Regions from separate parts of the Arthrobacter sp. Marseille-P9274 genome, predicted to be linked through region 2. Evidence: riboswitches for the same ligand, from Rfam matches in the RefSeq annotation. Region 2 holds a riboswitch; the other holds the start of a gene.
What was found. A riboswitch is a leader RNA that binds a small molecule or an ion and turns the genes downstream of it on or off. The one in region 2 is predicted to bind S-adenosylmethionine.
Positions count from the first base shown of each region.

Region 1 (5,187 bases), on a different contig from region 2:
GGCCGGCACCCCCTCGTTGGGGATGCCGGCCCTCGCCGCCGGTTCAGTAGGTACTATGCCGTGAGCTGGCGCTTGGACGAGATCACTCCGGTGTCGAATCCGGCCAGGTGCAGTCCGCCGTGGAAGCGGGCGTGCTCGATCTTGACGCAGCGGTCCATCACCACGTTGAGCCCGGCCGCCTCGGCCTTGGCGGCGACATCTTCGTGCCAGGAGCCGAGCTGCAGCCAGATGGTCTTGGCTCCCACGGCGAGGGTCTCCTCCAGCACGCCGGGCAGGTCGTCGTGCTTGCGGAAGACATCCACCAGATCGGGTACCTCAGGCAGGTCGGCCAGCGACTTGTACACCGGCTGGCCGAGGATCTCCTTGGCCACCGGGTTCACGAAGTAGACCTTGTACTTGCTCGACGAGAGCAGGTAGGTGGCCACGAAGTAGCTCGCCCGGCTGGGCTTGTCCGACGCGCCCACGATCGCGATGGACGTGGTGTTGCGCAGGATGTTCAGGCGCTCCGGGGCGGACGGCCCGACCCAGGTGCGCGCGGGTGCGGAAACGCTCACTTTGCAGCTCCTTCTTCGGCTTCGACGAGTTCCTCGACGGACTCGACCACGCGGGTCCCGGGTTCCGTGCGGGCGGCGCGGGCCGCCGGGACGGTGCAGGACTCGCCGGCGTAGGTCGGCGAGGCGAACTCGGAGGTGTCGAAGGCGTCGTCCTCGTGGTCGCGGCTGGGGCCGTGCTCGGCGCCGGCCCGCTGGGACTCGGCCAGGGCCTGGTCCAGGTCCCATAGGATGTCCTCGACGTCCTCGAGGCCGACCGAGATGCGGATCAGGTCCTCGGGCACGCCGGCGGCGACCATTTGGTCGGCGGTCAGCTGCTGGTGGGTCGTGGAACCCGGGTGCAGGACCAGGGTGCGGGCGTCCCCGATGTTGGCCAGGTGGGAGGCCAGCTGCAGCGATTCGATGAACTTCTGGCCGGCCACGCGGCCGCCCTTCACGCCGAAGGAGAAGACGGAGCCGACGCCCTGCGGCAGGTACTTCCGCCCGCGCTCGTGGTGCGGGTGCGAGGGGAGCCCGGCGTAATTGACCCAGGACACTCGCTCGTCCGCCTCGAGCCACTCGGCCACCCGGCGGGCATTGGCCAGGTGCTCGTCCATCCGCTGCGGCAGCGTCTCCACGCCCTGCAGCAGCTGGAAGGCCGACTGCGCGGAGAGCGATGGGCCGATGTCGCGCAGCTGCTCCGAGCGCAGCTTCGTCAGGAAGCCGTACTCGCCGAAGTTGCCCCACCAGGAGACGTTGCCGTAGCTCGGCACCGGCTCGGTCATCTGCGGGAAATTGCCGTTGCCCCAGTTGAACCGGCCGGATTCGACGACGACGCCGCCGAGGGTGGTGCCGTGGCCGCCGAGGAACTTGGTGGCGGAGTGGATGACGATGTCGGCGCCGTGCTCGATCGGGCGGATCAGGTACGGCGTGCTCAAGGTGGCGTCCACGACCAGCGGAATACCGGCGTCGTGTGCTACCTTGGCCAGGCCCTCAAGGTCCGCGATGTCGCCGGACGGGTTCGCCACGATCTCCGTGTAGACGGCCTTGGTGTTCTCGCCGATGGCCGCGGCGAAGTCCGCCGGGTCCGTGCTGTCGATGAACGTGGTCTCGACGCCGAAGCGGCGCAGGGTCACGTCCAGCTGGGTGATGGTGCCGCCGTATAGCTTCGAGGAGGCGACGATGTGGTCCCCGGCGCCGGCCAGCGCGGCGAAGGTGATGAACTCCGCGGCCATGCCCGACGACGTGGCGACCGCGCCGATCCCGCCCTCGAGCGAGGCGATCCGCTCCTCGAACGCGGCGACCGTGGGGTTGCCGATACGGGAGTAGATGTTGCCGTACTTTTGCAGCGCAAAGAGGTTGGCGGCGTCGTCCGTGTCCTTGAAGACGAAGGACGTGGACTGGTAGATGGGCACCGCCCGGGCGCCGTGCTCGGCGTCGGGGGTTCCGCCGGCGTGCAGGGCCCGGGTGCGGAAGCCGAATGTGCGTTCAGCCATTTAGAGGGCAGCTCCTTCGAAGTTGGTGGCGGGCAGCAGCGCCGTGTTGAGCTCGGTGCCGTTGGCGCGTGCGAGATCCGCCTCGAGTTCGCGGACGATCGGCAGTACGTCGCGGCCGAACGCCTCGACTTCCTCCTGGAAGTGCAGGTAGGCGGTCAGCATGAGGTTCACGCCGATCTTCTTGAACTCAACAATACGTTCGGCGATCTGCTCGGGTGTACCAATGAGTCCGGTCTTGAAGCCGTCGTTGTACTGGATGAGGTCCTCGAACGTAGAATCCGCCCACATGCCCTTGCCGTCCCGGGTGGACTGGCCGGCTTCCTTGACCGCGGCGGCAAAACCTTCGACGGCGGGGCGGTGCGCCTTCTCGACGATCTCGCGGAGGGTGTCCCTGGCTTCCGCCTCGGTGCCGCGGGCGATGACGAAGCCGTTGAGGCCGAATTTCGGGGTGCGGTTGACGGTGGCAGCGGCGGCGCGGACTCCGGCGATGTTGTCCTTGAAGCCCTCGAGGTCCTTGCCGTTGGAGAAGTACCAGTCCGCGGTGCGGCCGGCGGCGGCCTGGGCGGCGGTGGAATTGCCGCCGAAGAAGATCTCCGGATGGGCGCGGCCCGGGACGTCCACCGGAGCCGGGTTCAGAGTGAAGTCCTTGATGTTGTAGTACTTGCCGGACTGGCTGTAGTTCTGCTGGGTCCACAGGCCGCGGAGCACGTTGATGAACTCTTCGGTACGGACGTAGCGCTCGTCATGCTCGAGCCATTCGAGGCCGAAGTTGACGAACTCGTCTTTCAGCCACCCGGACACGATGTTCACTGCGGCGCGGCCGCCGGAGATGTGGTCCGCGGTGATGATGAACTTGGCGAGGACGCCGGGGTGCCACATGCCCGGGTGGACGGCGGAGATGACGTTGAGCCGCTCGGTGGCGCCGAGCAGGGCGAGCGAGAAGCTGGTGGCCTCATGCTGCTTGTCCGCGCCGTAGCTGGCGGCGTAGCGGGTCTGGGTCAGGGCGTACTCGAAGCCGGAGTTCTCCGCGATGCGGGCGAGCTTCTTGTTGTAGTCGAAGTCCCAGCTGGTGCGCTGCTCGATCGTGGAGACGACGAGGCCGCCGGAGACGTTGGGAACCCAGTAGGCGAACTTCAGCGGGGTTTCGAGGTTGGCCACGGTGGTGTTGACGGTCGTGCTCATGGCGAATTCCTTGATGGTCGGCGCTTAAAGCGCGTGAACGGGAATCCCGGGTAATGACGGTCCATCAGGCGCCTGCCGAACGGCCGACGCCATCCGGATCAAAGATTGCTTGCGCTCTCTCCATCGCTTCTGGCGGTAGCACCTTTCCGGGACGGGGAGGTCCGGAGGGTTGCTGCGGCGTCAAAGAGCCAGATCTCTCAGCCGCTCGGGATGGTCCTTGCTATTCTGCCAGCCTGTCCGGCGCGGCTCCAAGAATGTTGAGCCGCATTGCGTCCCGCCGGGAATTCCCCGAACGCCGCCGCCGTCCCCGCTGGTTTTCCACAGCTGCCGGGCGGCCGTGGCCGTCGTGGCCTCCCGCCGTCGGCCCGCGTCTTTCCCCGCAGCCTCGGAAGGGCCACCCGGCCTGGAGGGCCGCCCAAAGGAACGCGGTGCGGCGAACCTCCCTCGGTTAAGCATTCGTTTCCATCTTTAGACTTCAAGCAACGCTCTGACCTGCACGTTTAGTGGAGACGGTCGGGAAGCGAGGGAGGTTGGCGGATGCACGATGCGTGCGTTGTCCACAGCACTGCCGCCGACGGTGGATTCAGCCGAGCGCTTCCGGCAGGCTCCTGCCATGGAAGACCACCAACGTCTAGCGGCAGACGTCGTCCGGCTGGGGGGCACCGCCCGTTACGCAGACCTTATGCGGGCGGGCCACAGCCGTTCAAGGATCCAAGCTGCTGTCCGAGCGGGGGCAGTCCAGCTAGTGCGTCGGGGGCTGGCGGGCGTCCCCGACGGGGAACCGGAAATCCGGACGGCATTGAAGGTCAACGGTCTGATCACCTGCATCTCAGCGGCAAAGGAGTTGCGGCTTTGGACCATCAAGGATCCGGAGTGCCTCCATCTCTGGTCAGACCATGGGGGCCTGCCGAAATCGGTCACTACACACCGCAGCGCCTTGGTCGGAGATCGCCTGCCGGGTGCCTATGTGCCAGTCATCGACGCTGTGCTGCACACCCTACGATGCCGTCCTCCGTTGGAGGCGCTTGTCCTTGCCGAGTCTGCTGTCCGCCGCGGGGCTGTTGGCCAGGCGGAACTCGTACGTCATTTGCCTGGTCCACGAAACGGGGCACGCCGAGCCGTCGTGCAACGAATAGGGAAGGATGCGGACTCCCCACTGGAGGTCATAGCGCGCGAGCTGTTCCGGGCAGCCGGCCTGCGCGTGGAGACACAGGTCGAGATCCGCGGCCTTGGCCGAGTGGATCTGCTCATCGAAGGGCGGCTCATTGTGGAGCTTGACGGCATGGACTTCCACTGGACGCGGGACGCATTCCGCAAAGACCGACGGCGGAACAACGAAGGGGTCCTTAGCGGACTGCCGACCCTCCGGTACGTCTATGAGGACGTGGTGTTTCGCCCACAAGCTGTTCTGGCGCAGGTCATGTCGGTGCTCCGCCGCGGAGCCTGAGCACGAGAGGCACAAACTTCCCTCGATTTGGCGTTCGTTTCCTGCTTTAGGCTTCAAGCATTGAGCTGACCTGCGCTTTTGCGGCGGACCGATGGGAAGCGAGGGAAGTTCGAGGCAGGCAGTGAGGGGTGTCGGGACGGCGGGGAGGGCGGGGAGGTGCCGGGGTCTCGGGTCCGGGCGGGGAGGTGCCGGGCGCGGGCCGGGTCCGGGCGGGCGGGCGGCCCGGACCCGGCGGCCTAGCGGGTGCAGATCTGCTTGATGTCCGCGATGCAGGGCTCGTTCTGCAGGCTGGTGGTGTCGCCCAGGGCGGTGCCCTCAAACAGCTGGGTAAGCAGCCGGCGCATGATCTTGCCGCTGCGGGTCTTCGGCACGTCGGGGACGAACACGACGTCGCGGGGCTTGGCGATCGGCCCGATCTGGGTCGAAACGTGGGCCCGCAGCGCCGCGATCGCCGCCGCCTGTTCCGGCGTCGGGTCCGCGGCGACCGAGGCGGCGATCAGCGACTTGTCGAGCGGCACCACGAAGGCGGTGG
Region 1 covers NZ_CAMPOV010000003.1:574,266-579,452, reverse strand. The annotation lists gene OC550_RS19925 (CoA-binding protein) at 54-554, opposite strand; gene OC550_RS19920 (O-acetylhomoserine aminocarboxypropyltransferase/cysteine synthase family protein) at 551-2,026, opposite strand; gene sfnG (dimethylsulfone monooxygenase SfnG) at 2,027-3,208, opposite strand; SAM riboswitch class I at 3,326-3,425, opposite strand; gene OC550_RS19910 (hypothetical protein) at 4,206-4,502, opposite strand; gene acs (acetate--CoA ligase) at 4,892-5,187, opposite strand, start outside.
Region 1: it holds a riboswitch for S-adenosylmethionine, as region 2 does, so the genes downstream of both, sfnG (dimethylsulfone monooxygenase SfnG) here and OC550_RS12405 (hypothetical protein) in region 2, are expected to answer to the same signal.

Region 2 (5,187 bases):
AAGGGCACCATCGAAGAGAAGGTCATGGCGCTGAAGGAAAGCAAGGCCAAGCTCTTCTCGTCGGTGATGGACGACGACGCGATGTTCTCCTCCAAGCTGACCGCCGAGGACATCCGCGGCCTGCTGGAGAACTGAGTAGCCGGGCCGGACCAACCGCTCAGCGGAGTGCGAGCGCCCCGCGGTAGACCCACCGGCCGTCCTCACGCACGAACGTGCTGACTTCATGCTGTTCCTGCGCCGCTCCACCGGTCCGGAAGCGTGCGCGGAACTCGACCGTTCCTGCCGTGTCGTTCGCGCCGCCCCTCACCACCCGGACGATCTCGAGGCCCTCCCACTGCTGCTCCGGATCGAGCTCCAGCGAGCGCGGCCTTGTCTCCGAAGACCAGCTCCGCAGCAGGTAGGCACTGTCCCCGGCGACGAAAGCCGAATAGCGCGAGCGCATCAGCTCCTCGGCCGTCCCCGCCTCGGCCAGACCGGCGTGGAGGCGCCCGCAGCAGTCGCGGTAGGCCGCCGTGCTGCCGCAGGGACAGGGGTCGGACGGCGCAATCGATTCGCGGAACATGGCTGCCACCCTACGCCGCCGCCTGCCCGGCCCCGAGGAAAGGCACCAGCTCGGCCAGGACCTCATGCGCCGGGAAGAGCGTCGAGGCGTGCGTGCGTCCCGGCCGCGGGACGAAGCCGGCGCCGGGCATCAGCGAAGCCGCGCGCCTGGAGTCGGCGAACCTGGCCGTGTCCTCGGTGCCCGCCATGAGCAGGGCCGGCATCCCCAGCGAGGCCAGCTGGGCTTCGGTGAGCCCGGGTTCCTCCTCGGTTCGTTCGAAGTAGGCCACCAAGGCCTGGGGGTCGTTGGCCTTGAAGGCCGCCTTCGTGGCGGCATCCAGCGACCTCCCCGCCGCCTCCAGTCCGTCGATGAAGCCCTCCATCCCGCCGTGGCGCAGCGCCTCGAGGTAGCCGTCGAAAAAGATCCTCGCCACCTGCCCCTCCTGCGCCCTGTAGGTGCCGCCCAGCGTGGCCAGCCGTTCCACGCGTTCGGGCGCCGCGGCGGCCAGCGCGAATCCCACGCGCGCCCCGAAGGAGTAGCCCGCCACCGCTGCACTGGCGATCCCCTCCGCGTCCAGGACGGCCAGGACGTCGCCGACGACCAGCGGCATCCGATAGGCGTCGGCGTCGTGCGGCTTGCCGCTGCGGCCGTGGCCCCGCAGGTCGGTCCGGACCACGGTGAAATCGCCGGCCAGTGCTCCCACGTACCCGAGCCCGCGCCAAATCGCCCGTGACAGCGCGGAACCGTGCAGGAGTACGACGGCGGGCCCGTCCCCAGTGACGTCATAAGCGATCGGCGTTCGGTCCACGGAGTTTAGGGCGTTGGGCATGGTCCAAGTCTAGGCAGGCCACCGCCGCTGCCCGTGCCGCACCGGCGGGAAGGGCGAAGATGGCTGCACTCGGCCCCGGCGCGGGCGGTTCAGCCGCGCCGGAGGAGAGATGCCCTTCAGGCCCGGCGCAGACGTCTCAGCCAGCGCCGGAATCCACCGCCGCTGCGGACGACCCCCGGATGCTGGTGGCCCTCCTGCTCGAATGGGTCGGAGGCATCGTCCGGGAGGACGCCGCCCTCCCCCGCTCTGACGTGGGCGGTGCCGGGACCGGGAATCTGTGCCGCGGCCAGGTTCGGCATCACCGGATCGTCTCCCGAGCCGTGCAGCGGCAGCGGGCCCATGCCCTCCGCCCGCTCCGTTCCGTACGCGCCGCGGGTGCTTCTGTCTTTGCGTGCCATGGCCATCTCCTCCAGGGAGCCCGTAGCACCATTGTCGCCCTCGGGCCGCCGAACCGGAAGTGCCGGAAGGCGGCAGGCGACGTACACAGCCCTACACCGGACTCTCGGCGAACTGCCCCACCTGCCACGGGTCGATGGCCGGGACCGCCAGCTTGCGGTACCCCTCGACGTTCCGGGACACGATCGTCAGGCAGTGCTGCACGGCCGTCGCCGCGATCAGCGAATCAACCGCCGTGACCTCGGGATGCCCCGCCATCGGCGCCCAGGCCATCGCGACGTCCAGGTCGACCGGCAGGATAAAGCCCGAGAAGCGCGACGCCAGTTCGCCGAGCCAGGCGCCGCCGTCGTCCGACCCCCCGGCGTCCTGGCTGCCCAGCAGATGGAGCTCCGCCACGGACAGCGCGGAAATGTAGATGCCGAGGTGCCGGCGGCGCTGCAGGAAATCGACGACCGCCGGATGCGGCTCCGCGCGGCGCACTTCGGCGACGACGTCGGTGTCCAGCAACAGGCCCGAGGGACCCCTCACAAGCCCGCCGCGCGTGGCGTCCGCGCATCCTGCCGGACCGGGAGGCCGGCGGGCCCGAGCAGGAAGTCGACGAATTCCTGGCGTACGGCCGTTACTTGTTCGTAGTCGGCAAGGCTCATCACGCGCAGGCCGGCGTGGGCAGGATTAGGTGTACTCATGGAAGCGGTGCCGGGCACCGGTCCTTTCACGTGCTCTTGCCCGCACCATTTGCCCGTGGGCGAATGCAGGCCGCTTCGTCATCCGAACCACCCAGAGAGCGTGGGGTTGGTACGCGGCCAAGTCGGAGCTTAGCGGCCGCAATTCCTGAAGCTGAAGCGAGTATAACCAGAGCTTGTGCCGCCAGTCACGGGCCGTTTCGTCACCGGAAGTAACACGGCCCAACATCCCGTTACGAGGGGTAACGGGCCTACAACAAATTGTTTACTTCGCAGCAACCGTTTGGCTATGTGCATGCAGGACCCTATAGTTGGTACTGCTTCACGAGATGTGATCCGCAGCACACCGGCTCGCCGGGCGCTGCAAGGCTCCGACCGGTCACACACCAACCCCATGTTCGCGGGTGGTTCGGATGACGAAGCGGCCTGCATTTCACAGGACAACGAGGTTCTGAAGGGGACTCGGTGCGGGCAAGAACAACCGGAGAGAACAAGAATGATGAGTGCATATCCAATAGAAAAAGACAGCCGCAGCAGCAACCGCGAGCGCACAGTCCGTCTCAGGGACAACACTGTCCTGGACGAGTGGGTCGAGGTTGCCGTCCATATCGAGGCTGAGCTAAGCCTGGTCCAGTTGTGCCAGGACGGCGAACAGAAAATGCTGTACTCCGAGGACATCGGCGCCGTGCTGGAAGCGGCCATGGACTCGGACGGGTCCGCGCTGTGGTGCGAAAAGTACTCCAAGCTGCTCATTCCCAGCACCCGTCCGGGCGCGGGCAACCGTTTCTTCTCGCTGCGCAGGATGTTGAACGACGACGGCGGACCGCGGGACTGCAGCTAGCGCACCTTACGCCGCGGTGCTGCGTCCGCTCCTTGCTGATGGCGTTTCCCGCCTGCCCGGATACGGGCGGTCCGGCGGAACGTGCGCAAACTGTCGGACCCGGCTGATAGAAGTTGAGCATATGAGCCGCCCGCCGGCCCGGGGCCCCCGACAGGGGTTTCGGCGCCGGCGGGACCAACTTCTCCTCCAGGAGGCACCGTGTTCCTGCTCGATCCGCTGGCGCCCGGCGCGCCCCGGGACCTGATCTTCACCGCGAGCGACCTGGTGGTGGCCGCCCAGTGCGAATACCAGCTGCTGCGGAAGCTGGATGAAAAGCTCGGACGCAACCCGAAGGCGGAGTTCCCGCCGGACGAGATGCTGGCGCGCACGGCCGAGCTGGGCGACGTCCACGAGCACCGCGTGCTCCAGGACTTCCGGGACACTTTCGGCGCCGGAGTAGTGGAGATCGCCGAGATCGCGGGCTATACCAGGCCGCTGCTTGAAGCCAAGCATCGCGAATCGATCGCCGCCCTGCGCTCCGGTGCGGACGTGGTGTTCCAGGCCTCCTTCTTCGACGGCAGCTTCCACGGGCGTTCGGATTTCCTGGTCAAGGAGGAGGACGGCGGCTCGCCCCGCTACGCGGTGTATGACTCCAAGCTAGCCCGGCACGCCAAGGTCACGGCGCTGCTCCAGCTGGCGGCCTACGGCGACCAGCTGCTGAAAGCCGGCATCTCCCCCTCGCCTACCGTGACCCTGGTGCTGGGCGACGGCTCCCGCAGCGACCATAGCCTGCGGGACCTGCTGCCGGTCTTCCGCGAGCGCCGCAGCCGCTTCCTGGAGCTCACTGCAGCCCACCGGGCCCAGCCTGCCCCCGTGGCGTGGGGAGACGAGCGGCACACGGCGTGCGGGCGCTGCGACTACTGCGCCGAGCAGGTAGCACTGCACCGGGACGTGTTGCTGGTTTCCCGCATGAGCCCGGCCCGTCGCCGCCGGCTGCGGGACCTGGGCGTCACCACGATCGACCAACTGGCGGCCATGGAGCTGCCCCCGGGCGAGGCCCCGGACGGCGTGCTGGCCCGGCTGCGCGACCAGGCGAGGATGCAGACCGGTGCAGTGGAACCGGACGGAGCCGTGCAGTACTCGGACGGCGACGGAACCCGGCACCGCCTCGCCTACCGGGTGCTGGCAGCGAACGCGCTCGGGACTCTCCCCGCGCCGAGCGAGGGAGACATCTTTTTCGACTTCGAAGGGGACCCGCTCTGGCAGGACCAGGCCGGGACCTGGGGACTGGAGTACTTGTTCGGGGTCATGGAGAACCCGCCGTCTCCCGGAGCCGCCCCGCCCTTCCTGCCGTTCTGGGCCCACAGCCGCGCCGAAGAAGGAAAGGCACTGGCCGAATTCCTTGACTACGTGGGCCGGCGGCGGAGGCAGCATCCGGACCTGCACATCTACCACTACGCCAACTATGAGAAGGCCGCGCTGCGCCGGCTCTCGCTGCAGCACGTCATCGGCGAGGACGCCGTGGATGCCCTGCTGCGCGAAGGCGTGCTGGTCGATCTTTACGACGTGGTGCGCAACAGCCTGCGGATCTCCGAGAAGTCCTACAGCATCAAGAAGCTCGAGCCCCTGTACATGGGATCGCACCTGCGCTCGGGTGACGTCAAAGATGCCGGCGGGTCCGTCGTCGCTTACGCCCTCTACTGCGAAGCCCGGGACAGCGGCCGGCACCAGGAAGCGGATGCGATCCTGGCCAGCATCCGCGACTACAACGAGTACGACTGCCTCTCGACGCTCCGCCTCCGCGACTGGCTGTTGGATCGGGCCGACGAGCGCGGGATAGCACGGGCACTGACCGCGGAGCCGGACCCCGGCCCGGAACCTGAGGAACCCTCGCCGGACGAGGCGCGGCTGCTCGAGC
Region 2 covers NZ_CAMPOV010000001.1:2,669,623-2,674,809, forward strand. The annotation lists gene OC550_RS12375 (DEAD/DEAH box helicase) at 1-135, shown strand, start outside; gene OC550_RS12380 (YchJ family protein) at 158-562, opposite strand; gene OC550_RS12385 (alpha/beta fold hydrolase) at 573-1,370, opposite strand; gene OC550_RS12390 (hypothetical protein) at 1,487-1,768, opposite strand; gene OC550_RS12395 (PIN domain-containing protein) at 1,860-2,294, opposite strand; gene OC550_RS12400 (hypothetical protein) at 2,291-2,452, opposite strand; SAM riboswitch class IV at 2,480-2,603, opposite strand; SAM riboswitch class IV at 2,770-2,933, shown strand; gene OC550_RS12405 (hypothetical protein) at 2,949-3,290, shown strand; gene OC550_RS12410 (TM0106 family RecB-like putative nuclease) at 3,489-5,187, shown strand, end outside.